3 regions of the Pseudarthrobacter sp. CC12 genome follow, and region 1 is predicted to be linked to each of the others. Evidence: riboswitches for the same ligand, from Rfam matches in the RefSeq annotation. Region 1 holds a riboswitch; each other region holds the start of a gene.

Region 1 (4,377 bases):
TCGGAAATGACTTCCAGCTTCACCCAGTCGGTCTCCAGGGCCTCCCGCGCAAGCTCCGCCGTCAGGACGGCATCCCTGGCCGTGAAGCAGCCTGCGGTGTTGGGCAGCACGCGGATCCCGTGGTCCACTAACAGCTGGAACAACGAGCCGGTCTCCGCAGTGGAGTACCGGCGCATGGCCACGGTGGTCAGGGCGGTGCCGGATGCCAGGAGTGCAGCGCCCAGGCCGTCCAGGCTGGGTGCCCCGCCGGTGCCCATGATCAGCCGGGATCCAAGGGCGACGCCGTCAATCACCAGGCCGTCGGCGGCCCCGGGATTCCCGGCCGGGTTGATGGTGCCGGTTTCGGTCATGGTGTCAGCCTCCCTGTACTGCTGTGACAAGTTCAATGTCGTCGCCCTCGGCGAGCGCCGTGGCGAACCATTGGCTCCGCGGCACCACCTGGGCATTATGGGCGACGGCGACCCCCAGCTTCCCGCCGTCGGTCGCCTGGCCGTTCGGTGCCAGCGGGCGTCCGGTGACCTGGCTGACGAGCGTGGTGATGGAGGTGCCGTCCGCCACCGTGTGGGTGTTTCCGTTCAGGGTGATGTTCACACTGTCTCCTTGGTGTGGTGGTTTGTGCGGGCGGCGGCCGGACGCGAGAACCGCTCCGGACTGAAGGGCGCCCAGCGCGGGTCGGCATGCCCGTCCAGCAACCCGGCGCAGATGGCTGCGGCAGCGGGAGTGAGCAGCACCCCGTGCCGGAAGAACCCGGTGGCGATGATGAGTCCGGGGACGTGCCCGGCCTTGTAGCCTGCAGATCCGGGGGCCGCCGGCACGCGGCCCAGCAGCGGCGCGTTGTCGGGGGTTCCGGGCCGGGCCCTTGCGGTGCACTCCAGCAGCTCCAGTTCGGCGACGGCGGGCACCAGCGCCTGGGCATCGCGCAGCAGCTGATAGACGCCCCCGGCGCTGACGGCATCGGACAGCGCGTCCTCGCGCTGGGTGGCTCCGATGACCACGGTCCCGTCCTGCCGGGGAACGATGTAGACGGGGACACCATGCACCAGCCCGCGCACCGTGGACGTCACAAGGGGCTGGAGGTGCTGCGGAACGGCGAGGCGGAGGATGTCTCCGTGTACGGGGCGCAGGGGCAGGTCGAGGCCGTCGGGCAGGCCGCCCAGGTCCCCTGCCTGCAGCCCGTTGGCCACGATCGTATCCGTTGCCAGGACGGTGCCGCCGCCAGCCAGGCTGGCGCCGACGACCCTTCCGCCCTCCCACAGCAGGCCGCCGGCCCGGTCCGGCACGGCGTACCCTTCCACCGCCCCTGCAACAGCCAGGCCAGGCTTCCCGCGGACGGCACCGGCGAGGGCCTGCCGCAGGGCAGCCAGCAGGCGGCGGGGATCAACCTGGTGGTCCGCAGGCGTGTCAAGGGCGCAGGCTATCGCGGGGCTGAGGAGTGGCTCGCGTTTGCGGGCGTCCCGCACGGTGAGTGGTTCCACGGCAAGTCCGTTGGCCTGCTGTACGGCGCGGAGGTCCATCAGCGCGCGGCGGTCCGCGGCGTCGGCACCCACGGCGAGAGTCGGCGTCGTCAGGTATCCGGAACCGGAGGTGGCTCCTGCGATGCCTGCGGCGAAACCGGGCCAGCGGGAGGAAGCGTCAAGCATCAGTTCCAGGAGGTCCTCCTCCTGGTAGTGCAGTTCGCTGACGGGGGCCAGCATTCCTGCGGCGGCCCAGCTGGCACCGCTTCCGGGCGCGTCATCGATCAGGGCCACGGAGCGGCCGGAGCGCTGCGCCTCCCAGGCGATGCCATGGCCCACCACTCCGCCGCCGATGACGGCGACGTCCGCGCGGACCGTGGAACGGGGGGCACTGGACGGCCCGGCACGATGGTCAACGGGAGTGCTCATAAGGTTCCTTCCCTACGCCGGCATTATCCGGATCAGGTCAAGCGGTCGGCTCTGACGCCCTCTCAGCCCGGCGCTTTGTGACAGCTGCCGCGGGCTCCCGCAGTACCAGGCCAGTTTAGAGGAACTAGGCTTGCAGGCATGAATGTGTCCGCTTCCTCCCTGCCCGCAGGCCCCCACGCTCCAGCAGCCCCGGCCGGCATAGCCGAAGTTGCCAACGCCGGCCACAACGACGCCCTGAAGGCGGCCCGCCTGTACCTGTGCACCGATGCACGCACTGCGCACGGCGACTTCGCGGAGTTTGTGGACGCCGCGTTTGCCGGCGGCGTGGACATCATCCAGCTGCGGGACAAGACCATCGAGGCCGCCGAGGAACTGGACCTCCTGGCGGCGTTGAAGGAGACCGCGGTACGCCATGGCCGGCTGTGGGCCGTCAATGACCGCGCCGATATTGCCGTGCTGTCCGGGGCACCGGTGTTCCACATCGGCCAAAAGGACCTTCCGCTGGCTGCGGCGCGCACGCTGGTCAACGGCAACGCCGCCATCGGCCTCTCCAGCCACACCACGGGCCAGGTCGACGCCGCCCTCGCTGCAACCGGCGGCCCGTCCGGGCTGGACTACTTCTGCGTTGGGCCGGTATGGGCCACACCCACCAAACCCGGCAGGGCCGCCGTAGGGCCTGAACTGGTGAAGTACGCCGCCGATGCCTCCGGGCAGGCCGGGGATCCGGTGCCGTGGTTTGCCATCGGCGGCATCGACCACGGAAACGTCCGCGAGGTGGTGGCGGCCGGTGCACGCCGGATCGTGGTGGTCCGCGCCATCACCGAGGCCGCCGACCCCGCGGCAGCCGCTGCCTCGCTCCTCGGCGCGCTGGACGGCTGAGACTGCTTAATCCCGGGACTTGGCGCTACGCTGAATTTTGTGTCGCATCATCGGTTGGCCCCTAACGTCCGTGACCACAGGAACGCCTTGGAAGAGGCGCTGGGCCTGCTGCGGACCGAACTTGAGCTGCCCGGGCCGTACCCTGCCGACGCGGTGGAAGACGCCCGGGCCGCCGTCGCGGCGCTGAAGCTGCCGTCCTACGACCTGACCGCCGTCGAGTTCGTGACTATCGATCCGGCGTCCTCCACGGACCTGGACCAGGCAGTCTTCATCGAACCGGACGGCACCGGCTACCGCGTCATGTATGCCATCGCCGACGTCCCCGCATTCGTTGCACCGGGCGGGCCGCTGGACGCCGAGACCCGGCGCCGCGGACAGACGTTCTACGCTCCGGACGGCCGGATCCCGCTGCATCCGGAGGTGATCAGCGAGGGGGCCGGCAGCCTGCTGCCCGGCCAGGAGTGCTCGGCTTTCGTCTGGGACTTCACGCTCGACGGCGAAGCGTCCGTGATTACCGTCGGCGTCCGGCGGGCGCGGGTCCGCAGCCGCGACAAGCTCAGCTACAAAGGTGCCCAGGCCGACCTCGACGCCGGGACCGCCCCACCCGTCCTCCGGCTGCTCCGCGAGGTGGGGCTGAAACGCGTGGCGCTGGAACGGGCACGGGAGGGCGCCAGCCTGAACATGCCCGAGCAGGAAATCGTCCAGCTGCCGGACGGCGGCTACCGGATTGACGCCGTCCCGCAGCTTCCCGTCGAGGACTGGAACGCGCAGATTTCGTTGATGACCGGAATGGCAGCCGCGCAGCTCATGCTTGAGGGCAAGGTGGGCATCCTGCGCACCATGCCCGCACCTGACGAGCGGTCGCTGCGGCACTTCCGGCTGCAGACCGAAGTGCTGGGCAGGCCGTGGGACGGGCAGGTCAGCTACGGCGAATACCTGCGGTCGCTCGATCCCACCGACCCGCGCCAGCTGGCCATCATGCATTCGGCCGGGATGCTGTTCCGCGGCGCGTCCTACACCGCCTTTGACGGGACGGTCCCCGAAGACGGTATCCAGTCCGCCATCGGCGCCGCCTACGCCCACACCACGGCGCCGCTGCGCCGCCTGGTGGACCGGTTCGTGCTGGTCATCTGCGAGGCCCTGAGCAACGGCGGCGATGTTCCCGGCTGGGCGCGCGAAGCCCTGCCCCTGCTTCCGGGCATCATGGCGGGATCGGACCAGCTGGCGTCAAGGATGGAGCGCCTGGCCCTGGATACCGTGGAAGCGGCACTGCTGCTGAACCACATCGGGCAGGAATTCGATGCGATCGTCATCTCCGGATCCAAGCCGCAGAACGGGAACGGCAACGGGAATGGCAAGAATGGAAATGGGAACGGCAGTTCGGGGGTTATCCAGATTGCCGAACCGGCGGTGACCGCTCGGTGCGCCGGGGAGCTGGAGTCCGGCACCAAGGTCCGGGTACGGCTGGTTTCCTCCGATATCACCACCCGGCAGATCCACTTCGAGCTCGTTTCCTGAACGGCAGGCGGCCCCCCAGGCGGTCCGAAACCGTGTTTTTGTGCCCTTACGGCTAGACTGGAGGGGTAGAACTGGATGCCCGGTCGTTGATTTCCTT
Region 2 (4,377 bases), on a different contig from region 1:
GGTGCCGAATTCAACGGCGCCCGGGGTCAGTGCGAACAGGGTGTCGTCACCGCCACGGCCAACGCCGGCGCCGGGGTGGAAGTGGGTGCCACGCTGGCGGACGATGATCTCGCCGGCGGAAACAACCTGGCCGCCGAAGCGCTTGACGCCGAGGTACTGAGCGTTGGAATCGCGACCGTTGCGAGTGGAGCTCGCGCCCTTTTTATGTGCCATCTGAAATGCCTGCCTCTAAATTCTGGGGAATCTGTTGAAATGCCTGAACAGTAACCGCGGTGGTTACTTGATGCCGGTGATCTTGACCTTGGTCAGTTCCTGGCGGTGACCCTGGCGCTTCTTGTAGCCGGTCTTGTTCTTGAACTTCTGGATGACAATCTTAGGACCACGCAGGTCCTGGAGGATTTCAGCCGTAACAGTTACCTTGGCCAGGTCAGCGGCGGCGGAGGTGACCTTGTCACCATCAACCAGGAGCAGTGCGGGCAGCTCAATGGTGCTGCCGGCTCCACCGGCGACGCGGTTCAGGGTAACGAAGTCTCCAACGGAAACCTTCTCTTGGCGGCCGCCTGCGCGGACAATCGCGTACACCACTTGGGAACTCACTTCTCTCGACGTTTATTACAAAATTTGCGTGCGGAACCGACTCAAAAAAGCCAGGGTTCGCGCTGTGCCTCAACGCCGTGGGGTCATAACCCAAGTGTTGGCGTAAGCACCGAAGATCCAGAATACGCTAAATCCATCTACGGCCGCAAATGAGGCTGGTTCCGGCGGCCCGGGTGTGGTAGTAACCACACTCCGACAGGCAGCACCGCAACCATGGACTCCATCATAGCGGCGGCGCTGCCCGCAGGGTTCAGGAATGCAACCTCGGCGCGTCGAAGAATTCCACTTCCAGGCGGCAGGACTGCTTGAACGCAGTCACCATCGCCGCGCGTTCGTGGTCGGAGGCCTTCCGCCCTGCTGCGTCCACGATGGCGATGGCCCGGCGGGTGGCCTCGGCGAAGCCCTCGTCCGCGTAGGTCCGGAGCCAGGCTGCGTAGGCGTGGCCGCCCGGCTCTCCCGAGGCAAGGAACCGGGCGTGCAGCTTTTCCCCGACTTCGGCGTAAAGCCAGAAGCAGGGCAGGACGGCGGCGGCCAGGACGGCGTAGCTTCCCGACGCCGATGCTGCGGTGAGGTGGTCCACGTAGGCCTTGGTGACGGGGCCAAGTCCGCCCTGGGCGGGGCGGGTGCTGAGCCACGAGCGGTGCAGCTCCGACTCCACTTCCAGGCACTGCTGCGATGATCCGGCCCAGAACAGCTGCTCCCCTTCTGACGGGGCCAGGGCACTCGCCCGGGCAAGGACCCGGGAGTAGCCGTTCAGGTACAGGGCATCCTGCGCCAGGTAGTAGGCGAAGTCCTTCTCGGCCAGGTCCCCGGTGGCCAGGCCGTGGATGAAGTCCAGGGCGTAGATGTCCGCCAGGTCCTGCTGGGCTTCCGTCCACAGCCGGGCAGCGAAAGCGCCTTCCGCGAGGGCCGGCCGCACGTGGTGGAAATGGTGCACGGGGCCGTTTCCCCGGCCCACTTCAAGCTGCTCCGACTTCTCAAGGGCGCCGGCCAGCCATGGCTTGACCGTTCGGAGCGATGCCTCCCAGTCGCCAAGGCGTGCCTGGACGGTGGCCATCGCGGAGGAAAGGGAACAGCCGGTGCCGTGGCTGTTGCGCGTGTCGATGCGGTTTCCCTGCACCTCCACCACTTCCCCTGGCAGGAGGCCTGCCGTATTGACCAGCGCATCCGGGCAGTCCGCACCCGCCAGGTGCCCGCCCTTGACAAGGATGGTGGCGCCGGTGGCATCCGCCAGGCGCCTCCCCTGCTCCAGCGCTGCCGCCCAGCTGTCTGCTGGATCCGCGCCCACCAGCATGGCAAGCTCCGGCAGGTTGGGGGTAATGAGGTGGGCCAGGGGCAAGATGTCCCGGAGGGCGGCCTCGGCGGACTCTTTCAGCAGCCGGTCGCCGCTGGTGGCCACCATCACCGGGTCCAGGACAACGACGGCGGGACGGACCTTCTCCAGCCAGTGCCGGACAGTGCGGATCACGGCCTCGTCCCCCAGCATGCCGATCTTGACGGCGTCAATGGAGATATCATCGCTGACCGCGTCCAGCTGCTGTGCCAGGAAGGCTGCGGGAGGAACGTGGACTGCCTGTACACCGCACGTGTTCTGCGCCGTCAGGGCCGTGATGGCTGCCATGCCGTAACCGCCGTGGGCGGCAATGCTTTTCAGGTCGGCCTGGATGCCTGCGCCCCCGGACGGGTCGGAGCCGGCGATGGACAGGACCCGCGGGACTTCCCGGCCGGTTGGCAGCCCGGTGCCGGCGGCGGAGGAAGCTGGCAGGGGCATGGAAAGGGTCGAAGACAAGAGACATCCCTTCGCCGGTACTAGCCGGACAGGTTCAACGGGTCTGGATCTCAGCCGGCCTGCTGCGCGGCACCCCGTGTCGGTTCCTACCCTAGCCCGTGTGCCGCACCCGGGAAAAAGGTGACAACGGCCGCCGCAAAAATGGGCCCTCCCGCAACGGCAGGAATCCCCGCCCCGCACGGTACCCCCGGTAATCCGGGTGGACCGATGCGCAGGACGGGGATTCCTGGCTGGAAGCTCCTGTGCCTAGAGTTCCGAGGCAGGCACCCCGACGCCGAGGATGATGGGTTCCTCGGCCGCCTTCCGCGGTTCCGGCTGGTCCTTCGCGGGTTCGGGGGCCTTCGCTGCGTGCGAGTGCCCACCGGCATCAGCCTGGACGTTTTCATGGTGCTGGACGGCGGTCTCGTTGGCGGCACCCTGGGCACGGCTGGCGGCCCGGTGGCGCCGGGGCCGGCGCTGCCGGGACTGCTCCAGCGTGTGGTCCGAATAGTCCTTTTCAGGGGACGCCTCAGGAGCGGCACCGGCGCGGGCTCCCGCCGCCCCTGCGCCGGCCGGCTGCTCCGGTGCTGCCTCTTCTGCTGCCTGCAGAGCCTCTGCCTGATTGGCAGGCGCATGTCCCACAGGGGAAGCCGGCTGGCCCAGGTGTGCGAATGCTTCCGCAAGCCGGTCCAGCGTCAGGGCAGGCTTCGGATGCTGTTCCCCGGCGTGCTCCACGAACGGAAGCGGGACTTCCTCGCCGCCGAACGTGAGGACGGCTGCGGGACGTGCCGGGGCATCGGCGTCGTGCTTCTCCTCAACGGGTACCTGCGCGGGCTCCGCGGCCGGCACCTGCCGGGCAGCCGCTACCTCGTCGTCGTGCAGGTGGGCCGCATGGGCGGCAGCGGCGATGTTCGCCAGGGCAAGCCTGGTTGCCTCCGCCTTGGCGTGCCGCTCGGCGTCGGACGGGTCCGGCTGGACGGTGTGGACATGGACGGCAGGTGCCGGGGCAGCCTCGGGCTGCTGGCCGCCGCGTCCCCGCCGCCGCTTGCGTTCGGACCGGACACCGGGCTGGGCGTCGTTCCGCTGCGCTTCCGGGCGGGCCTCCGCACGGGTTTCGGGCCGGTTGTCGGTGCGCTGGACGTGGTGCTCGGCCGCCACCGTGTTGGCCCGGCGGTGCTCCACGGGATCGTCGTGGGTCACGACGCCCCGGCCGGCGCAGGCCTCGCACTGCTCGCCGAACACCTCCAGCAGGCCGGTGCCCATGCGCTTGCGCGTCATCTGGACCAGGCCGAGTGAGGTCACCTCGGCAACCTGGTGCTTGGTCCGGTCCCGGCCCAGGCACTCAACCAGGCGGCGCAGGACCAGGTCGCGGTTGGATTCGAGCACCATGTCGATGAAGTCGATCACGATGATGCCGCCGATGTCGCGCAGCCGCAGCTGGCGCACCACTTCCTCGGCCGCTTCGAGGTTGTTCTTGGTGACGGTTTCCTCGAGGTTGCCGCCGCTGCCGGTGAACTTGCCCGTGTTGACGTCCACCACGGTCATGGCCTCGGTGCGGTCGATCACCAGGGAGCCGCCGGAGGGCAGGAAGACCTTCCGTTCGAGGGCTTTGTGGATCTGTTCGTCGATTCGCCAGGCGGAGAAGATGTCCTGGTCCTTGGTCCACTTCTCGAGCCGGCCCACAAGGTCCGGCGCCACGTAGGTGACGTAGGCCTCGATGGTGTCCCAGGCCTCCTCGCCGGAAACGATGAGCTTGGAGAAGTCCTCGTTGAAGACGTCACGGACCACCTTGATGGTCAGGTCGGGTTCGCCGTAGAGGAGCTCGGGGGCCAGGATCTTGGTGGAGGTGGACTGGCTTTCGATGCCTTCCCACTGGGCGCGCAGCCGGTTGATGTCGTGCGTGAGCTCTTCCTCGGAAGCGCCCTCGGCGGCGGTGCGGACAATGACGCCGGCGTGCTCGGGAAGGCGGTCCTTGAGGATGCGCTTGAGCCGGTTGCGTTCGACGTCGGGCA
Region 3 (4,377 bases), on a different contig from region 1:
GGCGGCGACTTCGACCCGTCCTCGCTGAACCTCCCCAAGGGCTTCGACAAGTTCCTGGGCAAGTAGGAGTTTCCCAGCATCAGGAAGCGCCAGGTGCCGTTTTGACCGCTCAAGACGACACCTGGCGCTTTTTCGTGGGGATGTCGGCAGCGTGGAATAGGGTTGGGACATGTTCAAGCAGAGGGTAGTTTTCGTGCACGGCGCCGGAAGTTTCGGTGCCGCCGCATGGCCGCGCCAGCACGGCATGGCGCTGTCCTATGACGCCCTGTTCCTCCGCCGGCACGGCTACGATGCCGCCGCGGAGCCGGTGGAATCGTCGTTCACGGAAGATACCGCGATCATCCTGCGGTCCCTGGGCGACGACGGCCGTGGCGCTGCCGGCGGACACGTCGTTGCGCACGCCCAGGGGGCAATCGCCGCCATGATGGCCGCCGTCGAACGCCCGGACCTCGTCTTTTCCCTGACCCTGGTGGAGCCCGCCTGCCTGTCCCTGACGGCGGAACTGCCGGCCACGGCCGCCCACATCCGCCTGATGCAGCCACTGTTCGACGTCCGCCGCCAGCTCAGCGATGACGACTTCCAGCGCGAGTTTGTCCGCCGGATCTACGCCACCGACCTGCAGCAGCCTGCCACCACCGAGGAGAAGCGGTCCGCGCGGCGGCTGCGGCTCCAGGAGCCTTCCTGGGAAGCGCCGTTGCATATTGTTCCCGGCGTCCCCACCTTGGTCCTGACTGGTGGCTGGGAGCCGCTCTACGAGGAAATTGCCGGCTACCTCCGGGAGACCGGCGCCCTGCACCGCGTTGCCGCGGGCGGGCACCGGCCCCAGGACTCCCGGGACGGGGACCGGGCCATCCGCCAGTTCATCAGCGGGGTCGGCAGGAGCCAGCCAGCCCGGGCGTCCTAGCCGTCAGCGGGGACCCGCAGCTCCGGCAGGTAGACCTTGCCGCCGGCTGCCAGGAACTCCTCGCTCTTCCCCCGCATGCCGGAGGCCAGGTCCGCCAGCGCCGCCTGCGCGTCCGCTGAGCCATATTCGTCCCGGATGTCCTGGCTGATCCGCATGGAGCAGAACTTCGGACCGCACATGGAGCAAAAGTGCGCCGTCTTGGCCGGTTCGGCCGGTAGCGTCTCATCGTGGAACGACTCCGCGGTCACGGGGTCCAGGGACAGCGCGAACTGGTCCCGCCAGCGGAATTCGAATCTCGCCTTGGACAGCGCGTCATCGCGCTCATGCGCCCCGGGGTGGCCCTTGGCCAGGTCCGCGGCGTGCGCTGCGATCTTGTACGTGATCACGCCCGTTTTCACGTCGTCCTTGTTGGGCAGGCCCAGGTGTTCCTTCGGCGTGACGTAGCAGAGCATGGCTGTGCCGTACCGGGCGATCTCGGTGGCGCCAATGGCCGAGGTGATGTGGTCATACCCGGGCGCCACATCCGTCACCAGGGGCCCCAGGGTATAGAAGGGCGCACCCTTGCACAGCTCCTGCTGCCGCTCCACGTTCTCGCGGACCAGGTGGAAGGGAACATGGCCCGGCCCCTCCACCATCACCTGCACGTCGTACTCCCAGGCCCGCTGCGTCAGTTCGGCGAGGGTGTCCAGCTCAGCGAACTGCGCGGCGTCGTTGGCGTCCGCCGTCGAACCGGGGCGGAGGCCGTCGCCCAGCGAGAAGGCGACGTCGTATTTGGCGAAGATTCCGCACAGCTCGTCGAAGTGCGTGTACAGGAAGTTCTCCTGGTGGTGGGCCAGGCACCAGCCCGCCATGATGGAGCCGCCCCGCGAGACAATACCGGTGACGCGGTTGGCGGTGAGCGGGACATAGCGGAGCAGCACGCCCGCGTGGATGGTCATGTAGTCCACACCCTGTTCGCACTGTTCGATCACGGTGTCCCGGAAGATTTCCCAGGTCAGGGCGTTGGCCTCGCCGTTGACCTTTTCCAAGGCCTGGTAGATGGGGACGGTTCCAATGGGCACCGGGGAGTTGCGGACGATCCACTCCCGCGTGGTGTGGATGTCATCGCCGGTGGACAAGTCCATGACGGTGTCCGCGCCCCACTGGGTTGCCCACTGCAGCTTGTCCACTTCCTCGGCGATCGAACTCGTCACGGCCGAGTTGCCGATGTTCGCGTTGATCTTCACCAGGAAGGCCTTGCCGATGATCATGGGCTCGGATTCCGGATGGTTGATGTTGTTGGGAATGATGGCGCGGCCGGCAGCCACTTCGCTGCGCACCAATTCCACATCGCAGTTCTCGCGCAGCGCCACGAACCGCATTTCCTGCGTGATGACGCCCTGCCGGGCATAGTGCATCTGCGTCACCGTCCGGCCGTCGACGGCGCGGCGGGGCACGGGCTGCGCGCCCTTCCACTCCGCGGAGGCGGCGCCGCGGCGGACGGCCGAGCGGCCGTCGTCCAGCAGGTTGCGTTGCCTGCCGCTGTAGGCCTCGGTGTCTCCGCGCGCCACGATCCACTCCGCGCGGAAAGGCTCCAGGCCGCGGACGGGGTCGCTTCCCGGCCCCGCCGTCCGGTACGTCCGGAACGGTGCGTTCGGCTGGCCGTTGGGGGACGGCTCAAGGGCAATTTCCGTCACCGGTACCCGGATCCCGGACGCCTCATCCGCGAGGTAGGCGAGGGAATGCGACTTCAACGACTGGGTTTCCGGCGGCATTGACGCGCCACCGGGCACCCTGTCAGACGGCTGGAGGGCAGGGTTCAATTGGGTGTTTTGCGTACTCAAGGGAATACTCACTTCCTTCGCCGGCATTACCCGGACAGGTTCAACGGTCGCAGGCTGCGTCAGCCCGATCTCAGCCCCTGCAAGGGCACCCGTGTGGTCAGGAACGAAGCTACCACAGGCGCCTGGAGCGGCCTTGTCATAATTGCGGTGCTAGCCTGGCCGGGCATCGAAAGGAGCCCCATGGCAGGCATCATCCACTTCCGCGGCCCCGTCCTGACTGCACCGGACACGGTGCGGCACGGGCTCTGGTCCGTGGACGGCAGGCTTACGTTCAGCCGGCCGGCGGCTGCTCCGGACCGGGTTTTGGATGGCTGGGTGCTGCCGGGCTTCGTGGACGCCCACTGCCACATTGGGCTTGGGGCCACTGGTCCGGTCGAGCCCGCGGCGGCCAGGGACCAGGCGGAGGCGGACCTTAGCGCGGGAACCCTGCTGGTCCGGGACGCGGGCTCGCCGGCAGATACCCGCTGGATGCAGGGCGGAGTGGACTTCCCGGTGCTGATCCGGGCCGGGCGCCATATTGCCCGGACGCGCCGCTACCTGCGGGGCTTCGCCGAGGAAGTGGAACCCGAGGGCCTCGTGGAGGCCGTCCGGAAGCAGGCGCGCGACGGCGACGGCTGGGTCAAGCTCGTGGGGGACTGGATTGACCGGAGCGCCGGCGACCTGTCGCCGTCCTTTCCTGCCGCCGTCGTACGCGATGCCGTCCAGGCGGCACACGACGAAGGTGCCCGGGTAACAGCGCACTGCTTCGCTGAAGACACCCTGGACCAGGTGCTGGACGCGGGCATCGACTGCGTCGAGCACGCTACCGGGCTCCTTCCCCGCCACGTGCCCCGGTTCGTGGAGCAGGGCGTACCGATCGTGCCCACGCTCATCAATATCGCCACCTTCCCCGACATTGTTGCGCAGGCGGAGCCCAAGTTCCCGCGTTATGCCGCCCACATGCGCGTCCTCTGGGAAGGCAGGATGGAGCGGGTGGCGCAAGCCCATGCCGCGGGTGTACGCATCTTTGCCGGTACCGATGCCGGCAGCGTGATACGGCACGGCAGGATCACGGACGAAATCCTCGCCCTGCACGGCGCCGGCCTGCCCATGGAGGCGGCCCTGGACGCCGCCTGCTGGGCAGCCCGTGCGTGGCTGGGAGCGGACGGGATGGAGGAGGGTGCCCGCGCCGACGTCGTTGTATGCCGGGAAGACCCGCGGGCGGTACCGGAGACCATTACGGCCCTGGAGCACGTGGTGCTGGGCGGGCGGATTATTCGCTGACAAAATACGGCTCACGGAGGACTTGGAATAAATTGAAGCTTCAAGTAATTTTAACATGTGAGAGGCCGCCAATGGGACGGCCACCAATGCTAGGAGCCTTCAATGACCGCATCAGCCAGCAGCCAGGATCTTCTTCCTGCCGACCTCGCCATGGGCACCGTGATGCTCAAGGTGGGCGACATGAAGGTCATGACCGACTACTACCAGCGCGCACTGGGCCTTGAGGTGGTCGCCGAACAGGACGGCGGGCTCTACCTTGGCCGCCTGGGACGGCCGTTGGTCCACCTTGCGCCGGCTCCCGGACTGCACCTTCCCGGCAGGGGAGAGGCGGGCCTGTTCCACACCGCGCTCCTCTTCGAGGACCAGGCTTCCCTCGCCGCCACCGTC

What was found. A riboswitch is a leader RNA that binds a small molecule or an ion and turns the genes downstream of it on or off. The one in region 1 is predicted to bind thiamine pyrophosphate.
Region 2: linked by a shared signal. The riboswitch ahead of thiD (bifunctional hydroxymethylpyrimidine kinase/phosphomethylpyrimidine kinase) and the one ahead of thiO (glycine oxidase ThiO) in region 1 are both predicted to bind thiamine pyrophosphate.
Region 3: linked by a shared signal. The riboswitch ahead of thiC (phosphomethylpyrimidine synthase ThiC) and the one ahead of thiO (glycine oxidase ThiO) in region 1 are both predicted to bind thiamine pyrophosphate.

Annotation. Positions count from the first base shown of each region.
Region 1 covers NZ_JARDJH010000008.1:38,223-42,599, forward strand. Annotated here, with positions in the region: gene PV772_RS08515 (thiazole synthase) at 1-350, opposite strand, end outside; gene thiS (sulfur carrier protein ThiS) at 355-591, opposite strand; gene thiO (glycine oxidase ThiO) at 588-1,883, opposite strand; TPP riboswitch at 1,875-1,994, opposite strand; gene thiE (thiamine phosphate synthase) at 2,022-2,762, shown strand; gene PV772_RS08535 (RNB domain-containing ribonuclease) at 2,802-4,280, shown strand.
Region 2 covers NZ_JARDJH010000011.1:82,574-86,950, forward strand. Annotated here, with positions in the region: gene rpmA (50S ribosomal protein L27) at 1-213, opposite strand, end outside; gene rplU (50S ribosomal protein L21) at 277-585, opposite strand; gene thiD (bifunctional hydroxymethylpyrimidine kinase/phosphomethylpyrimidine kinase) at 848-2,368, opposite strand; TPP riboswitch at 2,376-2,473, opposite strand; gene PV772_RS10470 (Rne/Rng family ribonuclease) at 2,633-4,377, opposite strand, start outside.
Region 3 covers NZ_JARDJH010000007.1:157,951-162,327, forward strand. Annotated here, with positions in the region: gene ffh (signal recognition particle protein) at 1-66, shown strand, start outside; gene PV772_RS08320 (alpha/beta hydrolase) at 170-904, shown strand; gene thiC (phosphomethylpyrimidine synthase ThiC) at 901-2,658, opposite strand; TPP riboswitch at 2,723-2,830, opposite strand; gene PV772_RS08330 (amidohydrolase family protein) at 2,908-3,990, shown strand; gene PV772_RS08335 (VOC family protein) at 4,093-4,377, shown strand, end outside.